2 regions of the Herbiconiux liukaitaii genome follow, and region 2 is predicted to be linked to the other one. Evidence: predicted binding sites of a transcription regulator. Region 2 holds the regulator's gene; the other holds the start of a gene.
What was found. Region 2 encodes LexA, which represses DNA repair genes until DNA is damaged. Its sites were predicted from a motif close to TCGAACANNTGTTCGA; they were not measured.

Region 1: imuA' (DnaE2-dependent mutagenesis accessory factor ImuA') is a predicted target of LexA. The motif match lies at 6,541-6,556, and genes of this name have one in related genera.

What each region holds. Positions count from the first base shown of each region.
Region 1 covers NZ_JBHFHG010000002.1:498,508-507,688, forward strand. The annotation lists gene ACEXQC_RS02915 (LamB/YcsF family protein) at 1-557, opposite strand, end outside; gene coaE (dephospho-CoA kinase) at 554-1,285, opposite strand; gene rpsA (30S ribosomal protein S1) at 1,401-2,852, opposite strand; gene ACEXQC_RS02930 (epimerase) at 2,961-3,971, opposite strand; gene ACEXQC_RS02935 (DUF4166 domain-containing protein) at 3,968-4,699, opposite strand; gene ACEXQC_RS02940 (DUF885 domain-containing protein) at 4,703-6,388, opposite strand; gene imuA' (DnaE2-dependent mutagenesis accessory factor ImuA') at 6,567-7,376, shown strand; gene ACEXQC_RS02950 (DNA polymerase Y family protein) at 7,376-9,004, shown strand; gene ACEXQC_RS02955 (error-prone DNA polymerase) at 9,047-9,181, shown strand, end outside.
Region 2 covers NZ_JBHFHG010000006.1:393,288-402,468, reverse strand. The annotation lists gene hisH (imidazole glycerol phosphate synthase subunit HisH) at 1-267, opposite strand, end outside; gene hisB (imidazoleglycerol-phosphate dehydratase HisB) at 264-869, opposite strand; gene ACEXQC_RS14285 (histidinol-phosphate transaminase) at 945-2,048, opposite strand; gene ACEXQC_RS14280 (LysM peptidoglycan-binding domain-containing protein) at 2,111-2,524, opposite strand; gene lexA (transcriptional repressor LexA) at 2,768-3,442, shown strand; gene hflX (GTPase HflX) at 3,530-5,083, opposite strand; gene ACEXQC_RS14265 (class I SAM-dependent methyltransferase) at 5,124-5,729, shown strand; gene dapF (diaminopimelate epimerase) at 5,766-6,647, opposite strand; gene miaA (tRNA (adenosine(37)-N6)-dimethylallyltransferase MiaA) at 6,652-7,581, opposite strand; gene miaB (tRNA (N6-isopentenyl adenosine(37)-C2)-methylthiotransferase MiaB) at 7,588-9,181, opposite strand, start outside.

The DNA of each region.
Region 1 (9,181 bases), on a different contig from region 2:
ACCGCTCCCGGCTCGGTGCGCGGCACGAGCGTGCCGTCGGCGCGGTAGGCACGGTCGGCGAAGGCCTCGGGCACGAAGCGCAGGCCCTCGGCCTCGGCGAGTCGCCCGATCTCGGAGTCGGGCAGCCCCACGATGGCGAGGCTCGGGTCGATGGCGATGACCGCATCCACGACGGCCGCGGCCTGCACCTCGTCGTGCACCACCCGGTTGTAGAGGGCACCGTGCGGTTTGACGTGGAGCACGCGGGTGCCCGCCGCGGTGGCGATGCCCTGCAGAGCGCCGATCTGGTAGATGACGTCGGCGAGCAGGTCGGCGGCCGGCAGGTCGAGGTCACGACGGCCGAAGCCGCGGAGGTCGGGGTAGGAGACCTGGGCGCCGATGCCGATGCGGCGGGCGGCCGCGAGTCGGGCGGTCTCGAGCAGGGTGGTGGGGTCGCCGGCGTGGAATCCGCATGCGATGTTGGCGCTCGTGACGATCTCGAGCAGCGCCCGGTCGTCGCCGAGCCGCCACGCGCCGAACGACTCCCCCAGGTCGGCGTTGAGGTCGATTGAGGTCATGGTGCGCCGGTCTCGCGGGTCGCGTCGGCGGTGCCCGTCTCAGCACCACCTGCCGCGCCGCTACCTGCCGCGCCGCCACCTGCCTCGGTGGGGCCAGACTCGGCGGCCGCATGCTTCGCATCCGCCCATCCGCGCACCTGCTCCCAGGCCGCATCAACCTGGTCGATCGTCTCGTCGAGGGTGCCGCCGGAGTCGATCACGACGTCGGCGATCGCGCGCCGCTCGGAGTCGCTCGCCTGCGAGGCGATGCGCCGGGCGGCCTCGGCCGGATCCATCCCCCTGAGCTCGATGAGCCGGGCGAGCCGCTGCTCCTCGGGAGCCTCGACCACGATGACGAACTCGAAGACGCCACCGCGCCGGCCACCCGTCTCCACCATGAGGGGCACGTCGTAGACCACGATGGCCTCAGGTGAGGCGGCGGCGATGGATCGCAGCCTCTCGGCGAACAGCTCGATGACGGCCGGATGCGTGATCCCGTTGAGATCGAGGCGCGCCGTCTCGTCTGCGAACACGATGGCGCCGAGCGCGGGCCGGTCGAGGCTGCCGTCGGCGGCGATGACGTCATCGCCGAACCGGGAGCGGATGGCATCGAGCCCGGCGGATCCCGGTGCGACGGCCTCCCGCGCGAGCTGATCGGCGTCGATGGTGACGGCCCCGAGCTCGGCGAGACGCTTGCTCACCGTCGACTTGCCCGCGGCGATTCCTCCGGTGAGTCCGATCACGTACACGCGCCCAGCCTAGCGGGGCGGTCCATCCTCACCGGTCAACGGCCGGAAGGCCGCCCCGAGGGACGGCCTTCCGGTTGTTCGAACGACAGCGGCTTCAGGAGCCGGCGTCGGGTGATCAGTTGTTGGAGCTGAGCTTCTCGCGGAGTGCCGCGAGGGTCTCGTCGTCGGCGAGGGTGCCCGCGCCGGTCGACTCGCTCGAGAACGAGTTGTTCGCGGAGGGGACGTCGCTGTTGAGCGCCTCGGCGTTCGACGTGGCGACCTGCTTCTTGTGAGCCTCCCAGCGAGCCTGGGCCTCTGCGTACTGCAGCTCCCATGCCTCGCGCTGGGTGTCGAAGCCCTCTTTCCACTCGTTGGTCTCCGGGTCGAAGCCCTCGGGGTACTTGTAGTTGCCCTGGTCGTCGTACTCGGTGAGCATTCCGTAGAGAGCCGGGTCGAACTCGGTGCCCTCGGGGTCGACGCCGTCGTTCGCCTGCTTCAGCGAGAGGCTGATGCGGCGACGCTCGAGGTCGATGTCGATGACCTTGACGAAGACCTCGTCGCCGACCGACACGACCTGCTCGGCGAGCTCGACGTGCTTGCCGGAGAGCTCGGAGATGTGCACCAGACCCTCGATGCCCTCGGCGACGCGGACGAATGCACCGAACGGCACCAGCTTGGTGACCTTTCCGGGCGCGACCTGGCCGATGGCGTGGGTACGGGCGAACACCTGCCATGGGTCTTCCTGGGTGGCCTTGAGCGAGAGCGACACGCGCTCGCGGTCGAGGTCGACCTCGAGGATCTCGACGGTGACCTCCTGGCCGACCTCGACGACCTCGGAGGCGTGCTCGATGTGCTTCCAGGAGAGCTCGGAGACGTGGACGAGGCCGTCGACGCCGCCCAGGTCGACGAACGCACCGAAGTTGACGATCGACGAGACGACGCCCTTGCGGACCTGCCCCTTCTGGAGGTTGTTGAGGAACGTGGTGCGGCTCTCGGACTGCGTCTGCTCGAGCAGGGCACGGCGCGACAGGACCACGTTGTTGCGGTTCTTGTCGAGCTCGAGGATCTTGGCCTCGATCTCCTGACCCAGGTACGGGGTGAGGTCGCGCACGCGGCGGAGCTCGATGAGCGAGGCCGGGAGGAAGCCACGGAGGCCGATGTCGACGATGAGTCCACCCTTGACGACCTCGATGACCGAACCGGTCACCACGCCGTCGGCGTCCTTGATCTTCTCGACGTCACCCCATGCACGCTCGTACTGAGCGCGCTTCTTGGAGAGGATGAGGCGGCCTTCTTTGTCTTCCTTCTGGAGGACGAGGGCCTCGACGCTGTCGCCGACCTGGACGACCTCGGTGGGGTCGACATCGTGCTTGATGGAGAGTTCTCGCGAAGGGATGACGCCCTCCGTCTTGTAACCGACGTCGAGGAGGACCTCGTCGCGGTCGATCTTCACGACGATGCCCTCGATGAGGTCTCCGTCGTTGAAGAATTTCAGAGTCTTTTCGACCGCGGCGAGGAAGTCTTCAGCAGATCCGATGTCATTGATGGCGACCTGCTTGGTTGCCTTTTCGGTCGTTGCGATTGTCATGTAGTGGTTGCTCCGTTGTGGACATGAATCAGGCCGGTCGCGGGTGGTGCGATGGTGGTTCTCCGCGACAGGCGAGCGGATGAAAAGTCACAAAAGTGACACTCTATTCTAGGGGCGTCGGTGGGCGGACGGCAACCGGTCTGGTCGGACGATCGCGGCCAGGGCGTCGTCGTGGTGACGGAAGAGGAAGCGGTAGCCGGCGGCCTCGAGTCGCTCGGGCACGACCCAGCGGCTCTTCAGCACGAGCTCGGTCTCGGTGCGGATCGCGAACGAGCCGAGCTCGAGCATCCAGCGCCAGGTCGGCAGGCCGAAGCGCGCTCCGACGGCGCGGCGCACCGAGGCCATGAACGTGCGGTTGTCGGTGGGATTCGGGGCCGACGCGTTGACGGGGCCCTCGATCTCGGGATGGGCGACGAGGAAGCGGATGATGCCGACCACGTCGTCGAGGTGCACCCAGCTGAACCTCTGCCTGCCGCCCTTCGAGGTCGGGCGGTAGCGGTGGAACGTGCCCGTGGCGCGGCCTGCCCGGGTGGAGGGCCAGTGGCCGTCGAACTGGGGGCCGCCGAGGCCCGCGCGGGCGAGGGCGCGGATGGGGGCGAGTGCGCTGCCGTCACCCAGCACGATGGCCATGCGCAGGGCCACGCGTCGTGTGGCGGGCAGGGTTCCGCGGAAGAACTCCTCCTCCCAGCTCGTGGCGACGTTCACGGAGAAGCCCTCGCCGATCTCGCCCGTCGATTCCGTCATGGGGCGGTCGTCGGCGTGCCGGTAGATGGTGGCGGTGGAGGAGTTGATCCAGAGGGCTGGCGGATGCGCGGCCCCCGACACCGCGGCGTGCAGGGCGCGGGTGGTCTCGAGGCGGGAGCGGAAGATCTCGGCGCGGTTCTCGGCGGTGTAGCGGCAGTTCACGCTCTTGCCTGCGAGGTTGATGAGCAGATCGGCGCCGTCGACGAGGGCTGCGATGGCGGCCGCATCGCCCCAGCGGGCGTCGGGGCCGGTGCGGCCGATGAGAGCGACCTCGGCCCCCTCGTCGCGGAACGCCTGCACGATTCGGGCGCCGATGAAGCCGGAGGCCCCGGCGACGACGACTCGGTACGCGCGCGGTGATCCCTCTGCCGTCACGTGCCCTGCACCGGATCGGGTTCCGCGCGGATCTCGTAGCGGAACGACCCGGTGTACTCGTAGAGCCGCCCGAGGATGGGGGCCGAGATCGTGACCGAGACGCGCTGAGCGCCCTCCACAGCGGCGGGTGCGGCGTGCGGGTCTCCCCCATCGGCGTGGTCGTCGAAGCGCTCGACGAGGTGGATGCTCGGCGAGATGGCCGACGGCACTCTCAGGTACCGCGTTCCGATGCGGATCTCGAGCGCGTTCGACTCGAGGTGCAGCTCGCCGCGCATGACCCGGATGCCGAGTCGGATGCGGAACCGGCGACTCGACCCGAGGTGGTCGACGAGGCCGGCGGGGCCGATGCCGTCGGCGGTGATCGCGTCGATCATGGTGCGCACCCCACCGCCGAAGTGGAATCGGCGGACGGCCACCACGGCTGTGCGGCCATCGCGGTCGATGAGGGGTGCGTTCACGATGGTGAACGGCACGTTCTTCTCCCACACGGGGAACAGCACGCCCTTCGGGGCGAACAGGGCGAGCACGGGTCGCAGCCAGAGGCGCGGGGTGCCGACGACCTCGAACACCCCGCTGCCGTAGCCGCGGCTGCCGAACGGGATGGCCTCGAAGTAGCGCCGCAGCGCGGGATGCAGATCGTCGAGCGCCGACCCTGCCGTCAGCTCGTACGGCGAGCGGGAGCGCCGAGGGGTGCGGGAGTCGGGTCGGACGTCGGGGCGAGCGGCCATGGGCTACTCGCCTCCGAGGAGAGCGGTGCGGAGGGTGTCGAGACCGACGCCGCCGAGGTCGAGGGCGCGACGGTGGAACTCCTTCGAGGAGAAGGCCTCCTTCTCGCGGGCGCGGGTCTCGTCGCGCAGCTCTTCCCAGATGCGCTGGCCGACCTTGTAGGAGGGGGCCTGACCCGGCCAGCCCAGGTAGCGGTTGACCTCGAAGCGGATGAACGCGTCGTCCATGTTGACGTTCTGGCGCATGAAGTCGAGCGCGTACTCCGCATCCCACACGCCGGCGCCGTCGAGGCGCGGCTTCTGCAGGTGCACGCCGATGTCGAGCACCACGCGGGCAGCACGCATCCGCTGCCCGTCGAGCATGCCGAGGCGGTCTGCCGGGTCGTCGAGGTAGCCGAGCTCCTCCATGAGCCGCTCGGCGTAGAGGGCCCAGCCCTCGGCGTGGCCGCTCGTGCCCGCGAGCTGACGGCGCCAGGTGTTGAGCGTGGCGCGGTTGTAGACGGCCTGGCCGATCTGCAGGTGGTGGCCGGGAACACCCTCGTGGTAGACGGTGGTGAGCTCGCGCCAGGTGTCGAACTCCGTGACGCCCTCTGGCACCGACCACCACATGCGGCCGGGGCGGGAGAAGTCGTCTGTGGGGCCGGTGTAGTAGATGCCGCCCTCGTGGGTGGGCGCGATCATGCACTCGAGGGCGCGGATCTCCTCTGGGATGTCGAAGTGGGTGGCGCCGAGCTCGGCCACAGCCCTGTCGCTCGTGGCCTGCATCCACGCCTGCAGGGCGTCGGTGCCGTGCAGCTTGCGCGACTCGTCCCTGTCGAGGAAGGCGATGGCCTCGTACACGGAGGCGCCCGGCACGATCTCCCCCGCGATGGCCTCCTGCTCGCGCACCATGCGGCCGAGCTCCTCGATGCCCCACTCGTAGGTCTCGTCGAGATCGATCGTGGCGCCGAGGAAGCGGCGCGACTGGAGGGCGTAGACATCTCGGCCCACGGCATCCTGCTCGGTGGCGACGGGGGCGAGCTCGTTCTCGAGGAACTGGGCGAGCTTGGAGTAGGCCTCGGAGGCCGTGCCCGCCGCGCGCTCGAGATCGGCGCGCAGAGAGGCGGGGAGCTCGCCTCCCCCTGCGGGGGCAGCGCTCTCGGCGAACGAGCGGAAGAAGCTCTCGGGCCCCGAGTTGCCTCGGCTCTGCTGGAGCACCTCGGCGACCTGGCGGCGCGCGGGCGTGACACCCTCGCGGATGCCCTGCCTGAGGGTGAGGATGTAGCCGTCGACGGCCTCCTCGACCGCCGAGAGGCGCTTGGCGACGACCGACCAGTCGTGCTCGGTGGCGGTGGGCATGAGGTCGAAGACCTCGCGGATGTGCTGGCTGGGCGAGTCGATGACGTTGAGATCGCGCCGCTCGAGACCGGCCTCGGCGCTCTGCAGCGAGAGCTCGAGCTGGCTGCCGAGATCGGCCTTCGTGACCTCGTCGACCTCGTCGGCCGGAGTGGCGGCGGCGAGCTCGGCGAGAGCGGCGCGGGTGGCGGCGACCTTCTGCTCGTGGCCCTCGGGCGAGAGGTCGCCGAACCGATCGTCGACCTCGGTGCGGCCGATGTACGTACCGAGCACGGGTTCGAGCTCGACGAGGGTGTCGACCCAGCGCTCGGCGATGCGATCGATGTCGGTCTCTGGACGTAGTGTCGAACTGCTCATCTTCCGACCCTATGCCACGCCGCCGACATCGGTCGGGGGTGGCCAGGCCGCCTGCCCGGCCGCCTGCCCGGCCGCCTGCTCGGTCGTAGGCGCGGTGTTCTCCACAGCCGACGGACGGGCTCTCCACAGGCTCGCCGCTCCGATTGACTTATTCGAACATATATTCGAACATGAGGGCATGACGGATGCCGCGCTCTCGATCTCCTCCCCCGCTCCGGCGGGCGACGAGATCAGTGCGCTGCGCTCGCGCATCCAGCAGATGCAGGCCACGAAGCTCGACAGTCGCAGCGTGCGCACGCACCCGGCCCTCGAGCAGCTGCTGCCTGGCGGGTCGCTGCGGGCGGGGTCTGCGTACTCCGTGGAGCGGTCCACGGCGCTCGTGATGGCGCTCATGGCGGGGCCGTCGGCCGACGGCGTGTGGTGCGGAGTTGTGGGCATGCCCGACTTCGGGCTCGAGGCGGCGGCGGGCTTCGGCATCGACCTCGAGCGGCTCGCGCTCGTTCCCGACCCGGGTGAGGAGTGGCTCACGATCACGGCGGCGATGGCCGACGTGGTGGGGGTGGTGGTCACGCGACCGCCGAAACGGGTTCCGGATTCCGCGGTGGCGAGGCTGCAGGCGCGCATCAGGCAGCGGGAGGCGCTGCTCATCGTGCTCGGTGACTGGCCGCAGAGCGAGGCGACGCTGCGCATCACCGAGAGCCGCTGGGCGGGCATCGGCGCGGGTCACGGCTACCTCGCGGGGCGGCAGGCGACCGTGACGGCCACGGCCAGGGGCGGCATGGGGCGGCCGCGGCGTGCTCGGCTGTGGCTGCCGGATCGCGACGAGCTGTTCCGGCCCGTGAGCGAGTTCGGGGCCCCTGCGGCACCGTCGGCACCGTCTGCTGTGCCGTCTGCTGTGCGCTCAGGGGCGCCCTCCGGGGCTCCCTCGGGGGTGCAGCCTGTGGCCGGTGGCGGTCGTCCGCGCATCCTGCACGAGGTGGCGAGCTGATGGCGCGCGGTGGGCCGGCGCGCGGCGGGGCCGGGCGGGGTCTCTCCGCTCGGGGCACGCCCGTGCGGAGCATGGTGGTGTGGTGCCCCGACTGGCCGGTGGTGGCGATGGCCAGGGCCGAGGGGGTGGCGGAGGATGCGGTGCTCGCGGCCGACGAGCATCTGGCCGTGATCGAGAAGGGTCTCGTCTATGCCTGCTCGGCGGCGGCGAGGGCCGATGGGGTGCGGAGGGGCCTGCGGCTCAGGGAGGCGCAGGCCCGTTCGCCGAGGCTGCGCGTGTTCGACCACGACCCCGCTGTGGTCAATCGCGCCTTCGAGCCCATCATCGTGGCGCTCGAGGAGCTGAGCCCGGGAGTGCAGGTGATGCGGCCCGGCACGTGCGCCCTGAGGTCGCGCGGCCCTGCCCGTTACTACGGAGACGAGGAGAGCGCGGCGATCGCCTTCCTCGCCCGGCTCGCCGAGATAGGGGTGACGGATGCGCGGATCGGCATCGCCGACGGTGTCTTCGCGGCCGACCACGCGGCCCGCCTCCCCGGCAGGGAGCTCGTGCGCATCGTGCCGCCCGGCGGGTCCGCCGCCTTCCTCTCCCCCCTGCCCGTGGGGGTGCTGGGGAGCCTCCTCGGCACGAACGAGCTCGTGCCCCTGCTCGGGCGGCTCGGCATCCACACCCTCGGCGAGTTCGCCCGGCTGCCGGATGAAGACGTGCAGAGCCGCTTCGGCGACGAGGGGGCGAGAGCGCACCTCAAGGCCTCCGGCCGCGACGGGCAGCCGGTGGTGCCGCGCATCCCGCCCGAGGTGCGCGAGAGCGTGAGCGAGTTCGAACCGCCGCTCGACCGCATCGACCAGGTGACCTTCGGCATCAGGGCCGCTGCCGACCTCTTCGTGCAGAGGCTCTCCGAGGCGCGGCTCGTGTGCACGGCCATCCGGGTGGAGCTCACGAGCGAGCGGGGGCAGGTGCGCGAGCGGAGCTGGCTGCATCCGCGCTGGTTCAGCTCCTCCGATGTGGTCGACAGGGTGCGCTGGCAGCTGCAGGGCGGCGACGCCATCGAGGCGGCGCTCGAATCCGGCATCAGCCGGGTGCGGGTGATCGCCGAGACGGTCGACGGCAGCTCGAAGCACGAGACCGGGCTCTGGGGCAGCGGATCGGACGAGCGGGTGCACAGCGGCATGGCGCGCCTGCAGAGCATGGTGGGCCACGAGGGTGTGCTGACCGCCTCGATCGGTGGCGGCCGGGCGCCCCGCGAGCGGGTGCTGCTCTCGCCCTGGGGCGACCGCCCGGCCGAGGTGCGATCTACGGCGCCCTGGCCGGGGAGTCTGCCGGCCCCCCTGCCCACCACGGTGTTCGAGCACCCCTGGGCCGTGCAGGTGGCGACGGCGGAGGGCGAGCCCGTCGACGTCACCGAGCGGGGCGAGCTCTCGGCGGCTCCGGCGTTCTTCTCCGAGACGGGGGCACTGCACGACCTCAAGCCCCTCACGGCCTGGGCGGGCCCGTGGCCCACCGAGGAGCACTGGTGGGACGAAGCGGCCCACCGCCGCATCGACCGCTTCCAGGTGGTGGATGCCGCGGGGGGTGCGTGGCTGCTCGCCCTCGAGAACCACCGCTGGCGTGCGGAGGCCCGCTATGACTGAGTCGCGCCGCGCGTGCTGCGTGCGGAGCAGGGAGACGAGCTGATGGGGTTCAACAATCCGCCCGTGCCGTGGTCGGAGCTCGAGAGCGCGCTCTCGGACCGTCGGCGACCTGGATCACCGCCCTCCGACGGCGGGGACAGCCCGGCCTGGTCGACTAAGCGGCTGCCCTACGACCCG
Region 2 (9,181 bases):
CATGACCTGCATGCCCACGCAGATGCCCAGCACGGGGCGTCCACCGGCGAGGCGCTTGTCGATGACCTCGCCGCCGCGCACCGCGGCGAGCTGGTCCATGACCGCGCTGAACGCACCGACGCCGGGCACCACGAGACCGTCGGCCTCGAGAGCCGCGGCCCGATCGCCCGTGACGGTGACGTCGGCACCTGCACGCTCGAGCGCCTTGGCGGCCGAGTGGATGTTGCCGCTGCCGTAGTCGAGCAGCACGACGGAGGGAGAGCTCACAGGGCGCCCTTCGTGGAGGGGATGCCGGAGACGAGCGGATCCAGGGCCTTCGCCTGGCGGAACGCGCGCGCGAACGCCTTGAACTCGGCCTCGGCGATGTGGTGCGGATCGCGACCGTTCAGTACGGTGACGTGCACGGTGAGGCCCGCGTTGAAGGTGATGGCCTCGAACACGTGGCGCACCATCGAACCGGTGAAGTGACCGCCGATGAGGTGGAACTCGAAGCCGGCGGGCTCGCCGGTGTGCACGAGGTAGGGGCGGCCGGAGATGTCGACCACGGCCTGCACGAGCGCCTCGTCGAGCGGCACGAGGGCCCCGCCGAAGCGCGAGATGCCCGACTTGTCGCCGAGCGCCTGGCGGATGGCCTGGCCGAGCAGGATCCCCGTGTCCTCGACCGTGTGGTGCACGTCGATCTCGATGTCGCCCCTCGCGCGCACGGTGAGGTCGGTGAGCGAGTGCTTGGCGAAGGCGGTGAGGAGGTGGTCGTAGAAGGGCACCGAGGTCTGGATGTCGGAGACGCCCGTGCCGTCGAGGTCGAGCGTGAGCTCGATCGACGACTCGCTGGTCTCGCGCTGCAGGCGGGCGGTGCGGGGTGCGGTCATGCCCTCAATCCTACCGAGGGCGTGCGCCGGGGCGTCGCTGGCGGCGAAGACCGCGGGCGGGGTGAGCGAACTCGGTCAGCGATCCGCCGCTGGCGTGAGTTCCCTCATGGCGTCGAGGAAGGCCGTCGTCTCGGCGGCCGTGCCCGCGCTCACCCGGAGGTGGCCGGGGATGGCCAGGTTGCGGATGATGATGCCGCGGTCGAGGAGCTGCTGCCAGAGCCACTCGGGGTCGTCGACGCCGCCGAACAGCACGAAGTTGGCCTCGCTCGGCCACGGGTGGTAGCCGAGCTCGGCCAGCTCCCGCTCGATGCGGTCGCGCTGGGCCTTGATGTCGTCGACCATGGCGAGCACCTCGGGGGCGTGCGCGAGAGCCGCCACCGCGGCTGCCTGGGTGAGTGCGGAGAGGTGGTAGGGCAGGCGCACGAGCCGCAGCGCATCCGTGACCGCCGGGTGGGCCGCGAGGTAGCCGAGGCGCGCGCCGGCGAAGGCGAAGGCCTTGCTCATGGTGCGCGAGACGATGAGGCGGGGGCGGCCCTCGAGCAGGCTGAGGGCGGTGGGTTCGCCGGCGGCGGTGAACTCGGCGTACGCCTCGTCGACCACGACCATGCCGTCGAACGCGTCGTAGACGGCGCGGATGGTGTCGAGGCCGAGGCCCGTGCCCGTGGGGTTGTTGGGCGAGCAGAGGAAGACGATGTCGGGCGAGGTGCGCTCGACCCAGCTCACCGCCGTCTCGGGCGAGATGAGGAACTCGGCGTCGCGCTCCCCCGCGATCCAGCGGGCGCCCGTGGCCTGGGCGATGATCGAGTGCATGGAGTAGGTGGGAGGGAAGCCGAGCACCGAACGCCCCGGGCCACCGAAGGCCATGAGGATCTGCTGAAGGATCTCGTTCGAGCCGTTCGCCGCCCAGACGCCCTCGGCGCCGAGCTCGAGGCCCGGCTCGGTGCTCACGAGGTAGCGGGCGAGCGACTCGCGGAGCGCCGTGAACTCGCGGTCGGGGTACCGATTGACGGTGAGGAGCTCCCTGGCCACCGCTTCGATGATGTCGCGCGCGACCTCTTCGGGGATCGGGTGCGTGTTCTCGTTGACGTTGAGCTCCACGGGGAGGTGGAGGTGCGGTGCACCATAGGGCTCGAGGCCCCTGAGGTCGTCTCGGATGGGCAGATCGGAGAGGGAGGTCACCCGCAGAAGCCTACTCGGAGCGCGGATCGCGACCGGCGCAGCTTCCGCCGCCGCTGTTACTGCTAGTCGGCGATGTCGGCCGGCACGGCGATGCGCTGACCGGGCTGCACGGACGACTCGCTCAGCTGGTTGAGGCTCATGATCTCGGCGATGACATCACGCGGGTCGGCCTCGGGCGCCAGCGACTCGGCGATGGCCCACAGGCTCTGGCCGGACTTGACGGTGAGGTAGTCGAACTCGGCACCGGAGGTGGTGCCCGTGGCCACGGCGGTGCCGCCGCTGAACAGTGCGGCGAACCCGAGCAGGAGGATGATCGGCAGAGCGATGACCGACGCCAGCACCGTGCGACCGCGAGCCGTGATGCGGAGCCGCGTGGTGGGCACAGCGGAAGCGGTTCCGGCGGCGCCGGTGTGGGCAGCGTCGGTGTGTGCGGTGCGGGCGGTCGTGGTGCTGAGAGGTGCTGCTGCGTAGCTCATGATTCCTCCTGAAGGGTTCGTACCGGCGCTCGGCCGGGAGCGCCGATACGAAGTCTTGTTCCGAATGTATATTCGATTTTCTGGTTCGTCAAGCGGATATACCTCGAAGAATCGGCGACACACTCGAACATATGTGTGTTTTCGAGTACTTCTCGGATACAGTTTCGATCGACAGGTGAACTCAACCACCAGCCACCGACATCGGCGCTCGCGCCCTCGGTGGGAGCGCAGAAAGCAGGAGACGTGGCGAACGAGACCGGCCGCACCAGACGACGCAAGAGCCTCAGCGACAAGCAGCTCGCGATCCTCGACGTGATCCAGCGCTCCGTGCTCTCACGCGGGTATCCGCCGAGCATGCGCGAGATCGGCGACGCCGTGGGGCTCTCCTCGCTCTCGAGCGTCACCCACCAGCTCAACCAGCTCGAGCTCTCCGGCTACCTGCGGCGAGACCCCAACCGCCCCCGCGCCATGGAGGTGCTCATCGACGTGCCGAGCGCGGAGGACGCGCCGTCGCCGGATGCCGACTCCTCACCCCCTGTGGGCGACGCCACGCTCGTGCCTCTCGTGGGCCGCATCGCCGCGGGCATCCCCATCACGGCCGAGCAGCAGGTCGACGAGGTGTTCCCGCTCCCCCGTCAGCTCGTGGGCAACGGAGACCTCTTCATGCTCAAGGTCGTGGGCGAGTCGATGATCGACGCCGCCATCTGCGACGGCGACTGGGTCGTCATCCGCCAGCAGAGCACCGCCGAGAACGGCGACATCGTGGCCGCCATGCTCGACGAGGAGGCCACCGTGAAGGTGTTCCGCCAGCGCGACGGCCACACCTGGCTGCTCCCCCGCAACAGCAACTTCGAGCCCATCCTCGGTGACTTCGCCACGGTGCTCGGCAAGGTCGTGGCAGTTCTCAGAGCTGTCTAGCGTTCAGAAACGCAAACGTCGCGGCAACCGGACCCCATGAGGGCTTGGATGCCGCGACGTTCGCGTTGTTGAATTACTCAGGCGGGCTCAGCGGGGTACGGAGAACTCGGTGAGGCGGTCTTCGAACTCCGGGTTGACGAGGGCGCGCACGTGGGTGCCCGACTCCTCGTACTCGGTGCTCAGCACGGTGTTCTTCTCGTGCAGGAGCGTCACGAGGTCGCCGCGCTCGTAGGGCACGAGCAGGTCGACCTCCACACTGGGCCGCGGCAGGATCTCGTCGATCGCCGCGAGCAGCTCGGCGATGCCCTCGCCCGTGCGGGCCGACACGAAGATCGCCGTCGGCTCGAGACCGCGGAGCACGAGCCGGTCGTCGTCCGGCACGAGGTCGCTCTTGTTGAAGACCACGATCTCCGGGATGCCCCTGGCCCCCGCCTCACCCATGACGTCGCGCACCGTGGCGATCTGGCTCGCCGGATCCGGGTGGGATCCGTCGACGACGTGCACCACGACATCCGAGTCGGCCACCTCCTCGAGCGTCGACCGGAAGGCCTCGACCAGCTGGTGGGGCAGGGCGCGCACGAAGCCGACGGTGTCGGCGATCGTGTACGGCCGGCCGTCTCCCGTCGCGTTCTTGCGCACCGTCGCGTCCAGGGTGGCGAAGAGCGAGTTCTCGACCAGCACGCCCGCGCTCGTGATGCGGTTCAGCAGCGACGACTTGCCGGCGTTGGTGTAGCCCGCGATCGCGACCGACGGCACGGCGTTGCGCTTGCGGTTGGCCCGCTTCGCATCCCGAGCCGGCTTCATTTCCTTGATCTGCTTGCGCAGCTTCGCCATCCGCGTGTGGATGCGGCGGCGATCGAGCTCGATCTTGGTCTCACCGGGGCCACGGGATCCCATTCCGGCTCCCGCCCCGCCCACCTGGCCACCGGCCTGGCGCGACATCGAGTCACCCCAGCCGCGCAGTCGCGGCAGGAGGTACTCGAGCTGGGCGAGCTCCACCTGGGCCTTGCCCTCGCGGCTCTTGGCGTGCTGGCTGAAGATGTCGAGGATCACGGCCGTGCGGTCGATCACCTTGACCTTCACCACGTCTTCGAGCGCACGCCGCTGGCTCGGGGCCAGCTCGGTGTCGGCGATCACGGTGTCGGCGCCGAGCGACTGCACGACGGCCCTGAGCTCCTCGGCCTTGCCCTTGCCGAAGTAGGTGCTGGGGTCGGGGTGCGCACGGCGCTGGAGCAGCCCGTCGAGCACCACGGCGCCCGCCGTCTCGGCGAGGGCTGCGAGCTCGCGCAGGGAGTTCTCGGCGTCGCCGAGGGTGCCCTGCGAGTAGACGCCGATGATGACGACGTTCTCGAGCCTGAGCTGTCGGTACTCCACCTCGGTGACGTCTTCGAGCTCGGTGGAGAGCCCGCCGACGCGGCGCAGCGACTGGCGGTCCTCACGATCGAACTGGTCGCCGTCGTAGCCGGAGCCCGCAGGCCCCTGACCGGTGGTCTCGGGGCGCTGGAGCGCCTGCGCTCCGGCCTGCTCGAAGAGCGAGTATCCGGAGGAGCGCTTCTCGGCGCTCGCGAGCACACGGCTGACGGCGTCGTCGGCCTCGGTGGAGGAGTGATCGGTGTTCTCAGTGGTCTGGTGGTCTGACATTGCGGTCAAGACTAGTCTCCTTGTTTGCTAGATTCCCTCTATGGATGGCGAGCACTACTTCTCGGCACGACCTGCCGGAGAGCTCGAGCTCCGTGAGATCGACGTCACCCTCGCGGGTTCTCCCTACCGGGTCGCCACGTCGTCGAAGATCTTCAGCCCCGACCACATCGACACCGGCACCCAGGTGCTGCTGGCGAACGTGCCCACGCCTCCCGAGACGGGCGATCTGCTCGATCTCGGCTGCGGATGGGGACCGATCGCGCTGACGCTCGCGCTGGAGTCACCGCGCGCCACGGTGTGGGCGGTGGACGTCAACGAACGTGCTCTGGATCTGGTGCGGCGGAATTTTCACATGATGGGTCTCGAGAACATCAACGCCTGTCGACCCGGGGATGTTCCCGAGGAGGTGCGATTCGCCGCGATCTGGTCGAATCCGCCGATCCGGGTGGGAAAGGAGGTGCTGCACGGCATGCTGCGGCACTGGATCCCCCGCCTCCACCCCGACTCGGAGGCGTGGCTCGTGGTGCAGAAGCACCTGGGGTCGGACTCGCTGCAGCGCTGGCTCGAAGCGGAGTTCCCGGCGTTCGCGGTGTCGCGCGCCGTGTCGGTCAAGACCTTCAGGATGCTGCGGGTGGTCAGCGCCTGAGCCGGTGAAGCCCGGGAGCCGTGCGCATCAGCGGCGTCACGCCAACGAGAGGTCGCCCTCGTAGACGAGCTCGGCCGGCCCCGAGAGAGCCACGTGCTCGCCGTCTTCGGTGGGGAACATGCGCACACCCACCACTCCGCCCGGCACCGTGACGCGCCACTGGTTCGGCGCGCCCGCGCCCGCCCAGTGCCGCGTGGCCAGGGCGGCTGCCGCTGCCCCCGTGCCGCACGAGAGGGTCTCGCCGCTGCCGCGCTCGTGCACACGCATGCGGATGTGGCCGACGCCGTCGCGCACGAGCGGATCGCTCGGCACCACGAACTCCACGTTCGCGCCGTCGACCGGTGAGGGCTCGAGGTGCGGGATGTAGCTGAGGTCGGCCTCGTCGAGCTCGGCGTCGTCGGCGAGGGCGACCACCACGTGGGGGTTGCCCACGTTGATGCCGAGGCCGGGACGCGCCACCTGGAGGTTCTTGGCCCGCACGAGGGTCTCACCGCTCTCGAGGCGCCAGCGCCCGAGATCGACCTGGTAGCCGAGGGCGTTGCGCTGCAGGTCGCGCACGCCGCTGCGGGTGCCGATGACCATGGTCTCGCCCTGCTCGAGCGTGGCCAACCCGTTGTCGATGAGGTAGCGCGCGAACACGCGGATGCCGTTGCCGCACATCTCGGCGATCGACCCGTCGCCGTTGCGGTAGTCCATGAACCACTCCGCCGCCGGATCCTCGGCGAGGGCCGCGGCGCCCGCCTCGAGGTTCGCCGAGCGCACGGCGCGCAGCACTCCGTCGGCGCCCACGCCGAAGTGGCGGTCGCAGATGGCGGCCACCTGGCTCGGATCGAGGTCGATCTCGCCCTCGGGGTCGGTGAAGAGCACGAAGTCGTTCCCCGTGCCCTGGCCCTTGGTGAAGTGCAGATCGGCTGGCATGGATTCAGTCTAGGACGGCCTCGAGAGCGGCCGACACGCTGTCCGCTTCGAGCGGATCGACGTCGATGGTGCCGGTGTAGCGCTTGAACCACCCCACCTGGCGGCGCGCGTAGCGACGCGTGAGCGCTTGCGCCTCGGCGATCGCCTCGGCGGTGGTGGCCGCACCGTCGAGCTCGGCGAGGGCCTGGGCGTAGCCGATGGCCCTCGCCGCGGTGGTGCCCGAGCGGAGCCCGTGCTCGGCGAGCTCGGCGACCTCCCCCACGAGGCCGGCCGCCCACATGCGCTCGACCCGGGCGTCGAGGCGGGGCACGAGCTGCTCACGCGGGATGCCGAGCCGCAGCACGGTGGCGGGCCGCCACGGCACGGGCTGCTCGGGGAGGGTGCCGCTCAGGGGCTTGCCCGTGAGCTCCACGACCTCGAGGGCTCGCACGATGCGCCGGCCGTTGTGCTGGCCGATCGACGCGGCGGCCTCGGGATCGATGGCCTTGAGCCGGTCGTAGAGCACCCGCGGGCTCGACTCCTCGAGCTCCGCCTCCAGTCGCGCACGCACGGTCTCGTCGCGCGCCGGGAAGCTGAAGTCGTAGAGCACCGACGAGACGTAGAGTCCGGAGCCGCCCACGAGGATGGCTGTGTCCCCACGAGCGATGATGTCGTCGATGTCGCGCCTGGCCTCGCGCTGGAAGGCGGCGACCGAGGCGTCGTCGGTCACGTCGAGCACATCGAGCTGGTGGTGCGGGATGCCGCGGCGCTCCGCCACGGGGAGCTTGGCCGTGCCGATGTCCATGCCGCGGTAGAGCTGCATCGCGTCGGCGTTCACGACTTCCGCCGGTCGACCGCCCGCGACGAGTCGCTCGGCGAGGTCGAGCGAGAGATCGGACTTGCCCGTTCCCGTGGCGCCGACCACCGCGAGGAGGGCGGGTGGCTCGGTGCTCACCGCCCGCTACCCGCGGAGATCGTCGGTGGGACTGTAGATGGGCACCGTGGACACCGTGGGTGCGGCTGCCACACTTGCCGGGGCCGCGGCCACGGGTGGGCCCATGCGCAGCGTCGGCAGGCCCAGCGAGACGGGGCCGACCTTGCCGGGCGTGCTGGTAGCGCCTGCCGCCGGGCTCGGCACGCCACAGGACTCGGCCTCCGACCTGTCCCACGCATCTCCGGCCCTCGTCGGGCGCACGGCGAGCGGCGAGCCGTCGCTGTCGGCGATGAGGTGGAAGGGTGCGGCCTGCGTGATGACCACCGAGACGACGTCGCCGGGGCGCGGGCGGGGCGACCCCTCCGGCAGTTCGAAGTGCACGAGCCGGCTGTCCTCCGCGCGACCGCTCAAGCGGTGGGTGGCACTGTCTTTGCGCCCCTCTCCGTTGGCCACGACGAGCTCGACCCGGCGGCCGATGAGGCCGCGGTTCTCCTCGAGCGAGATCCTGTCCTGCAGCGCGGCCAGGCGCTCGTAGCGCTCCTGCACCACCGCACGCGGAACCTGGTCGGGCAGCGTGGCCGCGGGGGTGCCCGGACGGACCGAGTACTGGAAGGTGAAGGCCGAGGCGAACCGCGCCTGCTCCACCACTCGCAGTGTCTCGAGGAAGTCCTCTTCCGTCTCACCGGGGAAGCCCACGATGATGTCGGTCGAGATCGCCGCGTGCGGGATCCTGGCGCGCACCCGGTCGAGGATGCCGAGGAACTTCGCCGAACGGTAGGAGCGCTTCATGGCCCGGAGGATGCGATCGGAGCCGGACTGCAGCGGCATGTGCAGCTGCGGCATGACGGCGGGCGTCTCGGCCATCGCGTCGATCACATCGTCGGTGAACGCCGCGGGATGCGGGCTCGTGAAGCGGATGCGCTCGAGACCCTCTATCTGCCCGGCCGCGCGCAGCAGCTTGCCGAACGCGAAGCGGTCACCGAACTCGACGCCGTAGGAGTTGACGTTCTGACCGAGGAGCGTGACCTCGATGGCCCCGTCGTCGACGAGGGAGTGGATCTCTCCGAGCACCTCGCCGGGGCGGCGGTCCTTCTCCTTGCCGCGGAGCGCCGGAACGATGCAGAACGTGCACGTGTTGTTGCAGCCGACCGAGATGGAGACCCAGCCGCTGTAGGTCGAGTCGCGCTTGGTGGGCAGGGTCGACGGGAAGGTCTCGAGCGATTCGAGGATCTCGATCTCCGCGGCGTCGTTGTGGCGGGCGCGTTCGAGCAGTCGAGGCAGAGCCCCCATGTTGTGGGTGCCGAACACCACGTCGACCCACGGCGCCTTCTCGAGGATGACGTTCTTGTCCTTCTGCGCGAGGCAGCCGCCCACGGCGATCTGCATGCCCTCGTGCTTGCGCTTGATCGACGCGAGCTGGCCGAGGTTGCCGTAGAGCTTGTTGTCGGCGTTCTCGCGCACCGCGCAGGTGTTGATGACGACCACGTCGGCCTCGACACCCTCGGCGGGTACGTACCCGGCCGCCTCGAGCGATCCGCTCAACCGCTCGGAGTCGTGCACGTTCATCTGGCACCCGAAGGTGCGCACCTCGTAGGTGCGCACGCGCCCCGAGGTCTCCCGT